4 regions of the Rhizobium sp. L9 genome follow, and region 4 is predicted to be linked to each of the others. Evidence: predicted binding sites of a transcription regulator. Region 4 holds the regulator's gene; each other region holds the start of a gene.
The links. The regulator PhoB, encoded in region 4, activates phosphate uptake and scavenging genes when phosphate is short. The targets are predictions, from matches to a motif close to TGTCATNNANCTGTCAT.
Positions count from the first base shown of each region.

Region 1: a site for PhoB is predicted at 2,355-2,371, ahead of CO660_RS07420 (DUF2794 domain-containing protein). Genes of this name have one in related genera too.
Region 2: a site for PhoB is predicted at 2,557-2,573, ahead of CO660_RS13945 (UDP-2,3-diacylglucosamine diphosphatase). Genes of this name have one in related genera too.
Region 3: a site for PhoB is predicted at 2,692-2,708, ahead of CO660_RS21510 (DUF1045 domain-containing protein). Genes of this name have one in related genera too.

Region 1 covers NZ_NWSZ01000006.1:93,316-97,518, forward strand. Annotated here, with positions in the region: gene CO660_RS07400 (ABC transporter permease) at 1-356, shown strand, start outside; gene CO660_RS07410 (Bax inhibitor-1/YccA family protein) at 531-1,259, shown strand; gene CO660_RS07415 (GNAT family N-acetyltransferase) at 1,367-1,924, shown strand; gene CO660_RS07420 (DUF2794 domain-containing protein) at 1,931-2,332, opposite strand; gene CO660_RS07425 (thioredoxin family protein) at 2,631-3,371, opposite strand; gene acnA (aconitate hydratase AcnA) at 3,717-4,203, opposite strand, start outside.
Region 2 covers NZ_NWSZ01000012.1:31,658-35,860, forward strand. Annotated here, with positions in the region: gene CO660_RS13930 (FAD-binding oxidoreductase) at 1-1,034, shown strand, start outside; gene CO660_RS13935 (phosphoglycerate mutase family protein) at 1,100-1,849, opposite strand; gene CO660_RS13940 (hypothetical protein) at 2,032-2,364, opposite strand; gene CO660_RS13945 (UDP-2,3-diacylglucosamine diphosphatase) at 2,634-3,446, shown strand; gene CO660_RS13950 (MFS transporter) at 3,612-4,203, shown strand, end outside.
Region 3 covers NZ_NWSZ01000021.1:64,613-68,815, reverse strand. Annotated here, with positions in the region: gene CO660_RS21525 (GrpB family protein) at 1-141, opposite strand, end outside; gene phnN (phosphonate metabolism protein/1,5-bisphosphokinase (PRPP-forming) PhnN) at 151-756, opposite strand; gene CO660_RS21515 (alpha-D-ribose 1-methylphosphonate 5-triphosphate diphosphatase) at 753-1,892, opposite strand; gene CO660_RS21510 (DUF1045 domain-containing protein) at 1,906-2,601, opposite strand; gene phnE (phosphonate ABC transporter, permease protein PhnE) at 2,742-4,085, opposite strand; gene phnE (phosphonate ABC transporter, permease protein PhnE) at 4,093-4,203, opposite strand, start outside.
Region 4 covers NZ_NWSZ01000052.1:8,086-12,288, reverse strand. Annotated here, with positions in the region: gene pstB (phosphate ABC transporter ATP-binding protein PstB) at 1-799, shown strand, start outside; gene phoU (phosphate signaling complex protein PhoU) at 844-1,557, shown strand; gene phoB (phosphate regulon transcriptional regulator PhoB) at 1,683-2,366, shown strand; gene CO660_RS31405 (GcrA family cell cycle regulator) at 2,968-3,501, opposite strand; gene CO660_RS31400 (aspartate aminotransferase family protein) at 3,924-4,203, shown strand, end outside.

The sequences.
Region 1 (4,203 bases), on a different contig from region 4:
TGGCGCTCATCGCCTCGATTCTTGTCCTGGCCGGTGCGCTCGCCGCCGGCAACAGGGCGCGCACCCACGATGCGGTGGTGCTGAAGACGCTCGGCGCCACGCGCGCCATGCTGATTCGCGCCTTCAGCTACGAATATCTGATCCTCGGACTGGCGACTGCGATCTTCGCACTCTTTGCCGGCGCCATCGCCGCCTGGTTCATCGTCGCCCGCATCATGCGACTGCCGTCTGCCTTCCTGCCTGACGTGGCGGGCCTGACGCTGGTGACGGCACTCGTTCTGACAGTCGGCATCGGTCTCATCGGCACCTGGCGCATCCTCGGGCAGAAGGCGGCGCCCGTGCTGCGCGAGCTTTGAAGCTGTCCCAAAAGCCTTCACCTTACGGCGATTTAACCGGCCGCGCCGTTGCAGGCCCCTTGTTTGCAAAGGGCGAAAGCCTCATATTGTCTGCAGGCATGCTGGAGCTCCGCAGCGGCGCCCGGGTCGAGAACCCCGACACCGTATCTCCTTCGGAGCTTGTAAGAGGAAACTATGGCTGATCTTCGTAACTATCAAAGCCGCGTCCAGACCGGCGAGATGATTGATCAAGGCCTGCGCGCATATATGCTCAAGGTCTACAACCTGATGGCGCTGGGCCTGGCGATCACCGGCGTGGCCGCATATCTCGGATTCAACTTCGCGGTCCAGGACGGCCAGCTCACCCAGTTTGGCGCGCTTCTGTTCCAGTCGCCGTTGCGCTGGGTCGTCATCCTTGCCCCCCTTGCGGTCGTCTTCTTCCTGAGCTTCCGCATTCATCAGATGAGCGTCTCCGCCGCCCAGACCACCTTCTGGATCTACGCCGCCCTGGTAGGGCTGTCGCTCTCGTCGATCTTCCTGGTCTATACCGGCCAGAGCGTTGTTCAGACCTTCTTCGTCACCGCCGCCTCCTTCGGCGCACTGTCGCTTTACGGCTATACCGCGAAGCGTGACCTGTCGGCGATGGGTTCGTTCCTGATCATGGGTCTCTTCGGCCTGATCATCGCCTCGCTCGTCAACATCTTCCTGGCTTCATCCGCGCTGCAGTTCGCGATCTCGGTGATCGGCGTGCTGATCTTCGCAGGCCTCACCGCCTACGACACGCAGCGGATCAAGGAACTCTACTATGAAGCCGATGACGTCGCTGTCGCCGGGCGCAAGGCGATCATGGGTGCACTGACGCTTTATCTCGACTTCCTCAACCTCTTCATGTTCCTGCTGCAGTTCATGGGCAACCGCAGATAACAGGCGCAATGAGATCGAAAAGGCGGCTTCGGCCGCCTTTTTTGTTGCGCCGGTTTCGCAGGGATGATTTTAGAGGAGCCTGCTCTTCCGATGGACCTGCCGCCCCGATGTCCTTCCTTCTGCGCAACGCCGCCCAAGCCGACATCCCCGCCATCACGGAGATCTATCGTGACTCGGTCCTGAATGGCGTTGCAAGCTACGAGATTGCGCCGCCCTCCGAGGCCGAAATGGCCCAGCGTTTTTCCGCGATAGTCAGTCAGCAATATCCCTACATCGCCGCGGCCGATGCGGACGGGAAACTCTTGGGCTACGCTTATGCGTCGGCCTTCCGCACCCGCCCCGCCTATCGCTGGATGGTGGAGGATTCGATCTACCTGGCCCCCGAAGCCCGCGGGCGTGGCATCGGCAAGGCACTGATGATCGAGCTGATCGACCGCTGCACCGCGCTTGGTTTTCGTCAGATGGTGGCCGTCATCGGTGGCGCGAGCCCGGCCTCGATCGCGCTTCATCTGAAGGCAGGTTTTGTGGAGGTCGGCCTGATGAAGGGCACCGGCTACAAGCACGGCCACTGGCTGGACACGATGCTCATGCAGCGCAGCCTCGGCGAGGGCATGACAACCGATCCGAATCCCTCCACCTACCCCGGTACGCTGTTTGCGGGCTGATAAGAGTTATTTGTCCACGAGTTTCAAGGTTTTGTCGAATACCTTGAGGACCTGGTTCAACTCGTGTCCGCGCTTCAGGATCATGCCGTTGATATTGATCACGGAATAGGCACCCTGTTTGGCGGCAAGCTTCGGGTTCTTTTCAATCCGGAAGAGCGGCATCTCGCCGGAGCGCTTGAAGACGGAAAAGACCGCTCTGTCCTTCAGATGGTCAATGGCGTAATCGCGCCATTCCCCCTCGCCCACCATGCGGCCGTAGATCCAGAGGATCGCATCCAGCTCGCGCCGGTGGAAAGTCACCGGAAGCGGGTCCTTGCTTTGTTTGTATTCCCTGAGATCGACGATGACCGAGGAACTATTGTCGACGGAGCGGCTTTCGCCGTGTCGCAAATCCGGCTGATCTGTCATCAGGTCTCCAAGGCCTCCGCTTGTGACAGGAGAGTGACAGTTTGCCCGAGCCGCCGCAAATTGCAAGAGCGGCGCTCCTCACATTCGCCGCAGGTCCAGTCACGTTCGCTGGGGACCAAGCAATGCTTTCTCCCCAGTGCCGCATTTCAGTCAAAACAGCGCCTCATTTGCGGGAGATTTATGCATCCCGGTTTGGCGCCAGCGCGCCAAAGGGCCCGGCGGAGCGTATCGACCTTAACCCCAGCCCCGAATACGCTCGGCCGGGCCGCCCGCATTTCACCCGTACTCGGGTGAAATATCAGATGCTTTTTCCCGCCATCACCACGGTCGCGCCGAGGATCGCCGCCGGATCGCCGTCGGCCGTGGCCGACTGTAGCAGGATTGCGCAGCCCTCGAGCTGCGGCCGCTGCAAGACGCTCGCCGGTAGCGTCAGACTGGTCGCCTTGCCATCCCACATGCCGACGGTTTCGACGTTGGTGACGCTGTGCAGATAGGAGATCTTCTTTCCGCTGTTTTCGCCTTTCTCAACGTCGATTGTCTTCTCCTTGTCGAAATAGACCATGACGACATTGGCCTTGCCCTGTCCGGCACCGATCTTGATCTCCAGCTCGTCGCCGCGCATCGCCGCGCTGATGGGAACGGTCAGCCCATTGCCTTCGCTGCTGTAGGTGTCGATCTTGCTGTTGATGCCGGTGAGATCGGCGCCGGCCAAATGGCCGCGCCCATTGACGATGGCCTGCGGCGTATAGACGTTGCTGCGACCCATCGTCCTGGCATAGCCGTATTGCCGCTCGGTATTTTCCTTCGAGCTCAGCGTATCGGCCCAGCCGAGATAATTCCAGTAGTCAATGTGATAGGCGAGCGCGATGACATCGCCTTGGTTCACCAGCTTGCGGAAGGCGGCATCAGCGGGAGGACAGGAGGAGCAGCCCTGTGACGTGAAAAGCTCGACGACGCCTCTCGGCTTGCCGTCTTCGGCATGCAGCGAGCCTGCAAAAGCAACGCCGGCGATCAGCGAAATCAAGAAACGGGGGGACATTCACCTGCACCTCTTTTTCAGCGCCGGCGGCGTTTAGGAACCGAAGGCTCTGAGACATGAACGTACGAATAATCCTTCCGGGTCCAAACGAAAAGTCACGAACGGGTGAGACGTAGCTCGGCCGGAAGGCGCTGAAAACAAATCATCGTGAGCCCCATCGAATACTGTCGCCGCAAAGAAGAGCCGCCGGAAATTGCTCTCCGGCGGCCATTATCATAGCAAGCTCCAAGATCCGGATGATTTCAGGCCGATTCGGCCCAAAATCTGAATCCGGATCTACATCAAAAAAGCAGAGCATGATGTTGTCCGAAAACCGCTCACACTTTTCGGCATCATGCTCGACAATCAGGCAGCGAGATCACGCAGAACCGTCTGCAGGATGCCGCCATTGTTGAGGTAGATCACCTCGTCGAGCGTATCGACGCGCGACAGCAGCGGAACTTCCTTCACCGTGCCGTCGCCATAGGTGATCTTGGCGATCTTCCTCTCGCGCGGCTTGATCTTGTCCAGCCCCTCGATGGTGACGAGCTCGTCGCCCTTGAGGCCGAGGCTCTGCCAGGTCGTGCCCTCTTCGAAGACGAAGGGGATGACGCCCATGCCGACCAGGTTCGAGCGATGGATGCGCTCGAAGCTCTGGGCGATCACGGCCTTGACGCCGAGCAGGTTGGTGCCCTTGGCAGCCCAGTCGCGCGAGGAGCCGTTGCCGTATTCGACGCCGGCGAAGATGACGAGCGGCACGCCTTCGGCCTTGTACTGCATGGCGGCGTCGTAGATCGATGTCTCTTCCTTCGACGGATAGTGGATCGTGTAGCCGCCTTCCTTGCCGTTCGGG
Region 2 (4,203 bases), on a different contig from region 4:
CTTTCGGGCTGGTGCTGCCAACCGGCATTAATTCCACGACCGGCATAGCCGGCCTGACGCTCGGCGGTGGTTTCGGCTGGCTCACGCGGAAATTCGGGCTGACCCTCGACAATCTGATTTCGGTCGATGTGGTGACGGCCAACGGCGAACTGGTGAAGGCGAGCGAGACGGAGCGGCCGGACCTGTTCTGGGCGCTGCGCGGCGGCGGCGGCAATTTCGGCGTCGTGACCTCCTTCGAATTCCAGCTCAACCCGCTCCAGCCCGAAGTTTTCGCCGGACTGGTCGTGCATCCCTTCGCCGATGCGGAAAACGTTCTCAGGGAATATCGCGAGGCGCTGGAAACAGCACCCGACGAGCTGACCTGCTGGGTGGTGATGCGCCAGGCGCCGCCGCTGCCGTTCCTGCCGGCCGAATGGCACGGAAAGGAGATATTGGTGCTCGCCATGTGCTATTGCGGGGACATGGCGGCGGGCGAAAAGGCGGCAGCGAGATTGCGCAGAATCGGAAAGCCGATCGCCGACATCGTCAGCCCGATGCCGTTCATCGGCTGGCAGCAGGCATTCGACCCGCTTCTAACGCCCGGTGCCCGTAACTATTGGAAGAGCCAGGATTTCGCCTCCCTTTCCGATGCGGCGATCGAGGTTCTCATCAATGCCGTGCGGAAGCTGCCAGGGCCGGAATGCGAAATATTCATCGGCCATGTCGGCGGCGCCGCCGGCCGCGTGCCGACCGAAGCCACGGCATTTCCACAGCGCAGTTCGCATTTCGTCATGAATGTCCATGCACGCTGGCGGGAAACCGAATTGGACGGAAACTGCATCGGCTGGGCGCGCGAACTTTTCGAGGCAACCAAGCCGCATGCTGTGGGCACTGCCTACATCAACTTCATGCCTGAGGACGAGACCGACCGGGTCGAAATGGCCTACGGGGCTAATTATGCGCGCCTTTCGGAAATCAAGCTGCGCTACGATCCGAACAATTTGTTCCGGATGAATCAGAATGTGAAGCCGATGGCGGCGGTGCGAGCTGCTTGAATAGATGCAGCGTAGAAGACCCCGCCCCAAACCGCTCCCCACAAGGGTCCCTTGTGGGGAGCGGTTTACCCACCGCGCTTCGGCGTCATCGTCACGTCAGCGCCATAGGCATCGCGCAGCTTGTTCTCCTGTCCCGGCTGCCGGTCGGCGGCCTGGTGCAGCGGTATCGTGTCGTAGCCCTGCAAACGCGTTCCCTCGATCAGCGTAACGTCGGAATTCCCAGGATTGTCGGAGCGCTCGAACCAGTCGACGGAGTGGTGCAGGAAATTCATTTCGACCGCCCGGTTGGTGACCCCGTGGCCGACGATCGCGACGTTGTGGTCGCCGTTTTCAGCCTCGTGCATGACGGTCTGAAGGAAGAGACGCACCCGCTGCGCCACGTCCGCCCGGCTTTCGCCGTCCGGCGGGCGCGCATAGAACTTGCCGCTATTGTTGCGCAGCCTCGCCCATTTTTCGAACTCCTCGGGGAATTTCTGCTTCTGCTCGGCACGGTCGTAGATTTCGGTGAAGAGGCCGAAATCCTGCTCGCGCAGAAGATAATCTTCCCTGACATCGCCGACGAAGTTTTCCGGCAGCGCTTCGAGCAGCGCATCCTTGCTCTGGCGCGTGCGCAGAAACGGCGAATACCAGATATGCAGCTTCTGGAATCCCTGGCTCGGCAGCCCTTTGAGGTACGAAGCGATAACAGCGCCTGCCTCAGCCGCCTGGCGATAGCCCCATTCAGTCAGCGGCACATTATGATCGCCGAATTGGCGGTAGGCCTGTTCGTTGATGTTGCCGAGGGATTCGCCGTGGCGAACGAGAAAGAGACGCATCGGCCATCCCGCTTTGTCGGACATGGAATCGTTGTCATCATGAACGCGCTCGATCGGCAGGGCAATATTGCCGGCCGAAAAGGGGCGTAGCGTCTGGTCGCCGCTTGCCCCCAATCCGCTTGGCCCGTCGATCTTGTTCACTCGGTTCGAAATCGAGAAGCGAGAGAGCGTCTTCCGGGCTATCAGCGGCCCTGGAAGATCTTGATGAGTTTTGGCGTAAACCGGTGAGCCTTGATGTCGAGCAGATCCTGATACGTAGCGCGACCGGAGATCGCGGCCGTCAGATATCGCTGGCAAGCGATCCTCGGAGCGTCATTGTCGGAGACGTTTGTCACGATCCCCGCGGCGCGCCGCGCATTTGCATCGAAATCCTTTGTGCACACTTTGACGAACTCGTTTCTTGCTCTCGCGCTGCCTTGCAGTAGCGTGACTGTCGCATCATAGTCCTGCTGCGTCGGTGCACAGCTGGCAAGCATTGCCATAGAAATCATTATTGTCGCGGTTCGGGCGCGCATCATCAGTATCCCCCAGGTTACGCCTTGATCGGCAGCTGCTGTTAATTTGATTCTCGGCATGCGGGAAAGATCCAGGACCTCGCGGCTAGAAATTATGATAATCGGATTTCCGATATCGCTATTGCGAGCTTCGATGGGATCTGCGTTTACCATCCAGACGGCACGGCGGGTTTGCAGGGCTTTTCCCCAGCTTGTCATCTTCCTGAAACACGAGTCTGGTTTTGGAAGGCTAGATGAAAGATGGGGCACGAGCACTGTTCGTGACAGACATGATGGAACCCAGACATTTCCGCACGCTCTTCATTTCCGATGTGCATCTCGGCTCGAAGGCCGCGAAGGCTGATTTCCTGCTGGATTTCCTGCGCTACCACGAAGCCGATACGATCGTGCTCGTCGGCGACATCGTCGACGGCTGGCGCCTGAAGCGCAGCTGGTACTGGCCGCAGGTCTGCAACGACGTCGTCCAGAAACTGCTGCGCAAGGCGCGCAAGGGCACGCGCGTCGTCTACATCCCCGGCAATCACGACGAATTCCTGCGCGACTTCCCGGGCATGCATTTCGGCGGCATCGAGGTCGTCGAGCGCATGATGCATGACGGCGCGGACGGCAAGAAATACCTGATCCTGCACGGCGACGAGTTCGACGTCGTTGTCCGCAACGCCCGCCTGCTCGCCTATCTCGGTGACTGGGCCTATGATACGGCAATCCGCATCAACATCTTGCTCGCCGCCGTACGCCGTCGCCTTGGCATGCCATATTGGTCGTTTTCCGCCTGGGCGAAGCTGCAGGTCAAGCATGCGGTCAATTTCATCGGCGAGTTCGAACGCGTCGTGGCTGAAGAGGCGCGCAAGAGCGGAGCCGACGGGGTGATCTGCGGCCACATCCACCACGCCGCCATCCAGGAGATGGACGGCATCCGCTACATCAACACTGGCGACTGGGTGGAAAGCTGCACAGCGGTTGCAGAGCATGAGGACGGCACGTTCGAACTGATCACCTGGCGAGCGCTTGCTAGCGCAGTGCCGGCGCTTACCGCAGTCGAGCGTCTCGAAGAGGCGGAACTCGCCGCGCAGGCAGCGTGAATTTACAGCTGTCGCAGTCGCGGCGGCTCGCCAGCAATTTAGCCGTCACCGCGAGGTAACAGGCCCAATTTATTTTCTAAAACGTTTCCGGACGGCTATTTCTCGCAATGGTCGCCCCCCGGGGTGGTGTGTTAGGAAAACATCTAGTTTCCTTCAGGTCCACCGATGATTCCCGCTCAACATTCTCCGGGTGAGGGAGCGCCGCCGCGCTTCCGGCTGCTCAGCGCGCTGTCCTATTGCGCGCCGCTGCTCGTCAATGGTGTCGTGCTGCCATTTTTCCCGGTATGGCTGCAAACCCATAGTTTCAGTGACCGTGAAATCGGCATTGTTCTCGCCATACCGATGGTGGTTCGAGTCCTGGTAGCACCTGTCGTCGCCATGATCGCCGACCTCATGAAGGAGCGCGCCACCGTGCTGCTCTGGTCGGGTGGCCTGTCGCTGCTGACGGCGATCGCGCTTTACTGGACGACCAGCTTTTGGCCGGTGACAATCGTCTTCGCGCTGCAGGGCGCCACCTTTGCGCCCTATGTGCCCGTGGTCGAATCGATCGTCATTTCAGGCGTGCGCCGCTGGGGGCTCGATTATGGGTCGATGCGCGTATGGGGCTCGATCGCCTTCATCGTCTCGACGCTCCTCGGCGGTCAGCTGATCGGCCGGGGGGGCGGCGGCATGGTGCTCGTCGTCATGGTGTTCGGCTTCACGATGACGGTGGCGATGGCGATCTTCTGTCCGCGGATCGGGCCCACACGGCGGCGCG
Region 3 (4,203 bases), on a different contig from region 4:
TGCAAGTCCAGGCACAGATGTGCTGCCGATGTGGTCGATGGACTGCACGAGATCACCGAGCAGGACGGAGACCTCGGCGCTGATTGCGGCAAAGAGCAGTGGCCAGGAAGTGTCGTAATCGACAACTTTGATGGCACGCATCCTGCCTCCCTACTGTGGTCGCTGCACTTCGGCCAGCAATTCGTCCAGAATCGCGATCATCTTCTGTTCGGCCTCTTCCAGCGAACCGCTATTGTCGAGTTCCGTCACGTCATAGTCGCCGCGCACGGTCAGCGGGCCGCGGGCAAGCCTGGCCATGATGTCCTCATGTGTCTCCCGGCCGCGCGCTTCCAGCCGGCTGGCGAGCACTTCCGGGCGGGCCGTGACATTGATGACCTTCAGCCGCGGGAAAGCGGCCTGGAAGCGGTGAAGCGCCGAGCGCGAGCCGTTGGCCACGACGATATGGCCTCTCGACAGCGCCACCGAGACTTCGGCCGGAATGCCGTATTTCAGGCCATGCGCCTCCCACCACACGGCGAAGGAGCCTGACTGCTCCATGGCGGCAAAGCCTTGAAGGGAGACGGAAAGATGATCCTCGCCGCCGGCATCGCGGTGGCGGGTGATGACGCGGCGGGCGAAATGGACGTTGTCGCGGCCGGAAAAACGCCGCGCAGCGAGGTTCATCAGCGTGTCCTTGCCGGCGCCGCTCGGCCCGACGACGACGACCATGATGCCGCGTTCGGCTCCAGCAGCCGCATGGGGTTCGTGCGGCGTCATGCGACACGGCGTCCCTGGCGCCAGACGGAGCGTGTTACCGGCACGCCGTGCGAGCGGTGGACACGGACGAGATCGGCGCGCAGCCCGGTCGCGATCCGGCCGCGATCATTGAGGCTGACGGTGCGGGCAGGCGTCGACGTCACCATCGCGATCGCTTTCGGAAGGGTGATGCCTTCCACCTCGTCGGCAAGGATGAAGGGTGCATGCAGCAGGCTGAGCGGCACGTAATCGGAGGACAGAACGTCGAGCACGCCCATTTCGGCGAGATCGCGGGCGGCGATGTTGCCGGAATGGGATTTGCCGCGCACGATGTTGGGCGCGCCCATCAGCACGCTCATGCCGTGCTCGTGCGATGCCCGGGCGGCATCGAAGCTGGTCGGGAACTCGGCAAGGCGCACGCCATTGTCGATCGCCTCGTCGACATGGGAGAGCGTGGCGTCGTCATGGCTTGCGACCGTGATGCCGCGCTCGGCGCAGACCTTGGCGATGGCGTTTCGATGTGGCGTCGAATTGCGCGCCGATTCCGCCTGGCGCTTGGCGACGAAACGCGCAAAGGCCTCATCGCTCAGACCACGCTTCTTTTGGTAGTAGAAGATATATTGATCCATCGTCTGGAACTGCCGCTGGCCGGGCGCGTGATCCATCAGCGAGACGAGCCGCACATGCGGATCATTTTCGAAATCGGCGAAATGTTCAAGCACATTGTCGGCCGATACCTCGCAGCGCAGGTGGATGAGGTGTTCGGCGCGCAGCCTGCCTTCCTTCTCCGCCGATTGGATGGCGTCGGCCATCTCGCGCATCTCGCCATTTTCGAACCCGCCATCCTCATCCGCGCCCATGCGCAGGCAGTCGAAGACCGTCGTGATGCCCGATGTGACGATCTGGGCGTCATGCGCCTGGACGGCAGCCGTCTTGTGCCAGCGAATGCCCGGACGCGGCTGATAATGGCCTTCGAGATGGTCGGTATGCAGTTCGACAAGGCCGGGAATGACGTAATCCCCCTCGAAATCTTCGCCGGCTACCGAATTGCCTTCAGAGATATCGGCGATCTTGCCGTCGCGGATGAGGATCGATCCTGAAAGGATGTCGTCCTCGAGAACGATGCGGGCGTTGGAAAAGACGGTCTCTTTGCTCATATTGTCAGGTCTTTCAGTTTTTAGCGCCGGCAAGGGGCAGCCAGGAACGAACTCTGAACGGGGCGCCGCGCGTCTCCTCGATGAAGACCGCAAGGCCGGAAATCAAAAGCGGGCGGCCGGTGAAACCGGCAAAACGTTCCGCCAGGATTGCTCTCATCACCTCGGCGCGCTCTGCAGGCACCTGCCCGCTCAGTGTCATGTGGAAACCGAAATCCTCCATGACGTAAGGATAGCCCCAGCGCTGCAGATTGGCGCGCTGGCTGTCGCTGAGCCTTTCCGGATTGCGGCGCGCGATATCGGCCTCGGACAGCGTTGCGCGGAACGGCTCGAAGGACTTTACCACCTTCGCTGCGAAATCCTGAAGAGGTTGATGAAGAGAAGCCGGAACAAGGGCAAAAAATCGACCGAGCTGACCGAGGACGAGCTGGGGAATCTCGAAAGCCGGCGTGCGCGCGGCAAACTCCTCGGCAAAGGCCATGAGATCCCTTTCGGTGACAGAAGCGGCAAGCGAAAACGGCGCCTTGATCGTCGCATGAAAGCCATAGCGTCGCGGGTCGGCAGTCAGCTCGAACTGCTCTGCCGCACTCAGCGTCTCATGTGCGGGTGCAGGATAGGTTTTGCCGCTGAACGCATCGCGGCCGAGCCAGAGCGAAGCCGCGCCGGTCAGAGGGTCATCCTTCGGCGGCGAAAAATAGAGAGCGTAGCGCAAGGATTTTGTCCTGGGGATCGTCGAAAGGGGAGCGCAATGTGCAGTGATTTGGCGGCGAACCGCAAGCAGGCTCCCGGCTAAAAGATTTCCGTGACAGAATGATGATGACGGCCGCGCCGCCACCGGCCTTCATCGAGTGCTCAGTGCGAATTCGTGCCCATCAGTCGATGGCGCAGCGCGTTCGATGCGGCGTCGAACAGGAAGACGACGATCAGGATCAGAATGACCATATAGGCGACGTTTTCCCAGTTGGCGTTGGTGCGCATTGCCTCCCAGAGTTTGAGGCCGATGCCGCCTGCGCCGACGGCGCCGATGATGGTGGCACCGCGCACGTTCGACTCCCACTGGTAGAGCGTCTGGCTGACGATGACCGGGACGATCTGCGGCATGATGCCGTAACGATGGACGAGCAAGGTCTGGGCGCCAGTCGATTTGATGCCTTCCCGCGGCTTGTTGTCGATGTTCTCGAGCCCCTCGGAATAAAGCTTGCCGAGCGTGCCGGTCTCGGTGAGGAAGATCGCGCCGCTGCCGGCAAGCGGCCCTGGGCCGAAGGCGCGTGTCAGGAAAAGCGCCCAGATCAGCATGTCGACAGAGCGCAGGAAATCGAAGAAGCGCTTGAGAATCTGGTTCAAGAGGCGGTTCGGAGTGATGTTGCGTGCCGCCAGGAAGGCGAGCGGGAAGGCGGCAAGCGCGCCGAGCAGCGTTCCGAGAAAGGCCATGACGATCGTCTGGAAAAGCTTGGTCCAGACGTCGCCGTGCTGCCATTCGCTGTTGTTCCAGATGTCATCGAAAGCGAGCGACAGGTTGGACTGGTCGGGCTTGATGCGCGGGCCGGAGACAATGAGGCCAAGGACGTCGCCGACCGGCTTGTCGAAGAATGACGATTGCGTGTCGAAGAGGAAATTCGCCCAGCCGAGGAAACGCTTGCGAACTTTCACGCGATCGACGGAAATGCTGACGTCGCCGGCAAAGCCGAGATCAGCGAGCACGTTATCGTCATAGACCGTCATCCAGCTCGGCACCGGGCCGACCACCTCGGGCGCGCCGCTCGAAACGTTGACCGGGACGCTGACGCCGTGTGCGGTCACGATCGTTTCGCTCTTCGAAACGGTGATGCTGCGGCTGGTGCCGCTGACGGAAACGGTGATGCTGCCATCGGGATTGTTGACCACCCAGTCCGGATGCGGATTGTCGCCGAGCGGCGAGAAGCGGGGATAACGCACCTCGATCGAGCCGTCATCCTGGATGCGGAAGTCCGGCTGCACATCATAACTCACCCATTGGCTGAGATAGATGCCGACGCGCTCCCAGTGGGCTTCGGCAAGAAGCTTGGGCAGGTCAAAGAACCAGACGGCGTAGAGGCCGTAGAGGAGGGTCGCAATGAGGATCATCAGCCCGCCGAAACGCTGGCGGAACGACCGGTGGAAATATTCCGGATAGCGCGCTTCAATCTCTTGCATGCGGTTTGCGTCGATCACCGTCATGGCGGCCTCAATGTTGCAGAAGGAAAGCGTGTTCGCCGACGAGACGGCGGCGCAGCCATGCGGAGAACTGGTCGACGGCGATGATCGTCACGAACAACAGGAGTACGAGGGCGACGGT
Region 4 (4,203 bases):
AGCTGCAGTTGAAAAGGCGCTGGATCAGAAGATGAGCAACGTCCCGTATAAAATGATCGGACAGAATGTCTCCGTATACTACGGCGAGAAGCGCGCGCTTTTCGACGTGAACCTGAACATTCGCGAAAACACCGTAACCGCCCTGATCGGCCCCTCGGGCTGCGGCAAGTCGACCTTCCTGCGAAGCCTGAACCGCATGAACGACACGATCGAGGGGTGCCGCGTCACCGGCAAGATCACGCTCGACAGCGACGATATCTATGATCCGGATATCGACGTCGTCGAACTTCGCGCCCGCGTCGGCATGGTTTTCCAGAAGCCGAACCCATTCCCGAAGTCGATCTATGAAAACGTCTCCTACGGCCCCCGCATCCACGGTCTCGCCAAGTCGAAGGCCGATCTCGACCAGATCGTCGAGAGCAGCCTGCAGCGCGCCGGGCTCTGGAACGAGGTCAAGGACCGCGTGCACGAATCCGGCACGGGCCTCTCCGGCGGTCAGCAGCAGCGCCTGTGCATTGCCCGCGCCGTTGCCGTCAGCCCGGAAGTCATCCTGATGGACGAGCCCTGCTCGGCCCTTGACCCGATCGCCACCGCCAAGGTCGAGGAGCTGATCCACGAACTGCGCGAAAACTATACGATCGTCATCGTCACCCACTCCATGCAGCAGGCCGCGCGCGTCTCGCAGCGCACCGCCATGTTCCACCTCGGCAATCTTGTCGAGGAGAACGACACCGACAAGATGTTCACCAATCCGGACGATCCCCGTACCCAGGACTACATCATGGGTCGCTTCGGCTGATCACGGCCATCCGAAGCCTTCCCCTTATTCGAGGACAAAGCCCCATGGCATCGACACATATTTATTCTGCCTATGATGATGATCTGAAGTTCCTTTCCAGGCGGATTTCCGAAATGGGCGGCCTGGCCGAACAGATGGTCGCCGAATCCGTCCGGGCGCTGGTCAACGGCGATACCGCGCTGGCGCAGAAGGTCATCTCAGACGACGTGATCCTCGATCACACCGAGCGCGAAATCGGCGACAAGGCGATCGTCACCATCGCCCGCCGTCAGCCGATGGCGGCGGACCTGCGCGAAATCATGGGTTCGATCCGCATCGCCGCCGATCTCGAACGCGTCGGCGACCTTGGCAAGAACACCGCCAAGCGCGTCATCGCCGTGCAGAGCACCGGCGTGCCCCGCAAGCTCGCCCGCGGTCTCGAGCATCTCTCCGAGCTGGCGCTTGTCCAGCTCAAGGAAGTGCTCGACGTCTATACGACACGCGCTGCCGACAAGGCGACCGCCATCCGCGAACGCGACAACGAGATCGACGCCATGTACACCTCGCTGTTCCGCGAGCTCTTGACCTACATGATGGAAGATCCGCGCAACATCACGAGCTGCACGCATCTGCTCTTCTGCGCCAAGAACATCGAGCGCATCGGCGACCATGCCACCAACATCGCCGAGACGATCTACTACATGGCAACAGGCGCCCAGCCGGAAGGCGATCGCCCGAAGGATGACAGCGCCAACACCGTCGGCGCCGCGACGGAATAATCCTTCCAAGATTGCGTGCGCCCCCGTTCGGGGCGCGCAAAGAGGTCGCAGCCAATTTCTGAATTTGCGCAGGACGCCTGCTTAGACCCCCAGTTTAAGGCTTGTGCGCGAGGAGACGGACACGCATGATCCCGAGAGTCGCAGTTGTTGAAGACGAGGAAGCGCTCAGCGTGCTCCTTCGCTATAATCTCGAAGCCGAAGGCTTCGAGGTCGATACCATCCTGCGCGGCGACGAGGCCGAAATCAGGCTTCAGGAGCGCACGCCCGACCTGCTCATCCTCGACTGGATGCTGCCCGGCGTCTCCGGCATCGAACTCTGCCGGCGCCTGCGCATGCGGCCGGAAACCGAGCGACTGCCGATCATCATGCTGACGGCGCGCGGCGAGGAGAGCGAGCGTGTGCGCGGACTGTCCACCGGCGCCGACGATTATGTCGTCAAGCCCTTCTCGACCCCCGAACTCGTCGCCCGCGTCAAGGCGATGCTGCGCCGTGCCCGACCTGAGGTGCTGTCCTCGGTGCTGAAATGCGGCGATATCGAGCTCGACCGCGAAACCCATCGCGTCCACCGCAAGAGCCGCGAAGTCCGCCTCGGCCCGACCGAATTCCGCCTGCTGGAATTCCTGATGTCGTCGCCGGGCCGGGTCTTTTCCCGCTCGCAGCTGCTCGACGGCGTCTGGGGTCACGACATCTATGTCGACGAACGAACCGTCGACGTCCATGTCGGCCGCCTGCGCAAGGCGCTGAACTTCTCCAACATGCAGGACGTCATCCGCACCGTCCGTGGCGCCGGCTATTCGATGGAAGCCTAAGGCTGAGAGAGTGTGTGGGGTGGGCGTTCCCGCCAAACGCACGGCAGTACGGCTTGTGAGGCTCCCCTGCCGTCGTCGATCGCAGCCGCTTCGTCGCCAGCGTCATTGCGCCGGCGAGGCTTATGCATCTCGGCACCACCTTTCCACCGCGCCTGCAGAGCCGACTTGTCCCGGCATCACCTCGCCTCCGTCATCCCAGGGCTTGACCCTGGGATCCATGCGGCCGGCGCTGCGGGAACAGGGATGCATCCAACTGCAGGGAAATTATGAAAGCCGAGTGCTTGGCCGTGGATCCCAGGGTCAAGCCCTGGGATGACGGAGCGCGTGGTTGGCGCTCTCGCCAAACGCGCCGGTGGTGCAACCTGTAGCACCCGTTTTTGCCGCCGATCCATCGCCGCTGCAGAGCGGTCGCGCCATCGCCGCTGCAGAACCAGCTTCATCGCACTGGCGTGGCCTATCTGTCCAGGCACCACTTCTCCTCCAAGCCCCGGGATGACGGAGTGTGGGGTTGGCTTGGTTGCTAAACGCAAAGGTCACTTCCCCAATCGAATAAAAAACGGGCCACTCGGCCCGTTTCCCGTTCTCAGCAATACCTGTCCGCTCAGCTGACCCGTGCTGCCGCCCGGCGCCTTTCGTTGATCGGCTGATAGGCAAGCTTCTGATGATAGCTGCAATAGGGCGAATTGTCCGGGGACTCGCAGCCGCAGAAATGGAAATCTTCCTTGAGCGGGTCGCCGACCGGCCATTTGCAGGTGCGTTCGGTGAGCTCCGTCAGGCCGAGGCGGCGAGAAATCGGCACGACCACATTGCCGGCCGGCACATATTCCATTTCCTCGACGGCATCGACTTCGATCTCTTCCTTCAGCATCGTTGCGCCCTGTTGACGGGTCACGGTGCGGGTGGTGATCCGGGAGGCGTAATTCGGCGCGCGCGGCGCGGATGTCTGGCGCTTCGGCGTGCGCGCCGCGGTGGCCGTGCCGCCGGCCTTGGCGCGGCCGGGAAGGCTGAGCCTGTGCACCTTGCCGATAACGGCGTTTCGGCTGACGCCGCCAAGCTGCGCAGCAATCTGGCTGGCGCTCAGTCCTTCGGCCCAAAGCTTCTTGAGTTTCTCGACCCGCTCGTCTGTCCAGTTCATGCCCTGTCTCCACCTTTTGCGTTGGTGATGGCAGAATCCCTCACCGTTGTCCCGGAAGCCTCCGAAACAAGAAACGCTTGATCAATTTTGGTGACTAGTTCCGCCGCATGCAGTCTAGTAATTGAACTTTAACCTAGTGTGAGGCTGACTCCGTGACAAGAGTCGCGGGAATCCGGATGAATCGAATTTCAAGTTTTCCCCAACTTGCTGCCTCTGCGTGGCATTTCTGCAATAATGCCTGTTGAAGGCCGAAAGTTGCCGCTGCACAAGCCTGCTGCATAGGCTAAGGCGCCAGTTTTGTTGACATTGCAGCGCGAAAAGGAAATAGTACCGCTCGCCGCCGAAAGGCGGCATTTTTGATTTTTTGGACCTGGTGTTAGCCGGAGTCCGTGCAAGACAACATTGAACGGGAGACCCGCGCCATGGCTGAAGCCGCGCCGCTTTATGACACCTATTCTCGCGCCCCGCTGCGGTTCGAGCGAGGCGAGGGCGTATGGCTGATCACCGAGAGCGGCGAGCGTTATCTCGATTTCGGCGCCGGTGTCGCCGTCACCTCCGTCGGCCATGGCAACCCGCATGTGGTTGCGGCGCTGAAGGAGCAGGCCGACAAGGTCTGGCACCTCTCCAACATCTATGAGATCCCCGGCCAGGAGCGCCTCGCCAAGCGCCTGACGGACGCTACCTTCGCCGATAAGGTGTTCT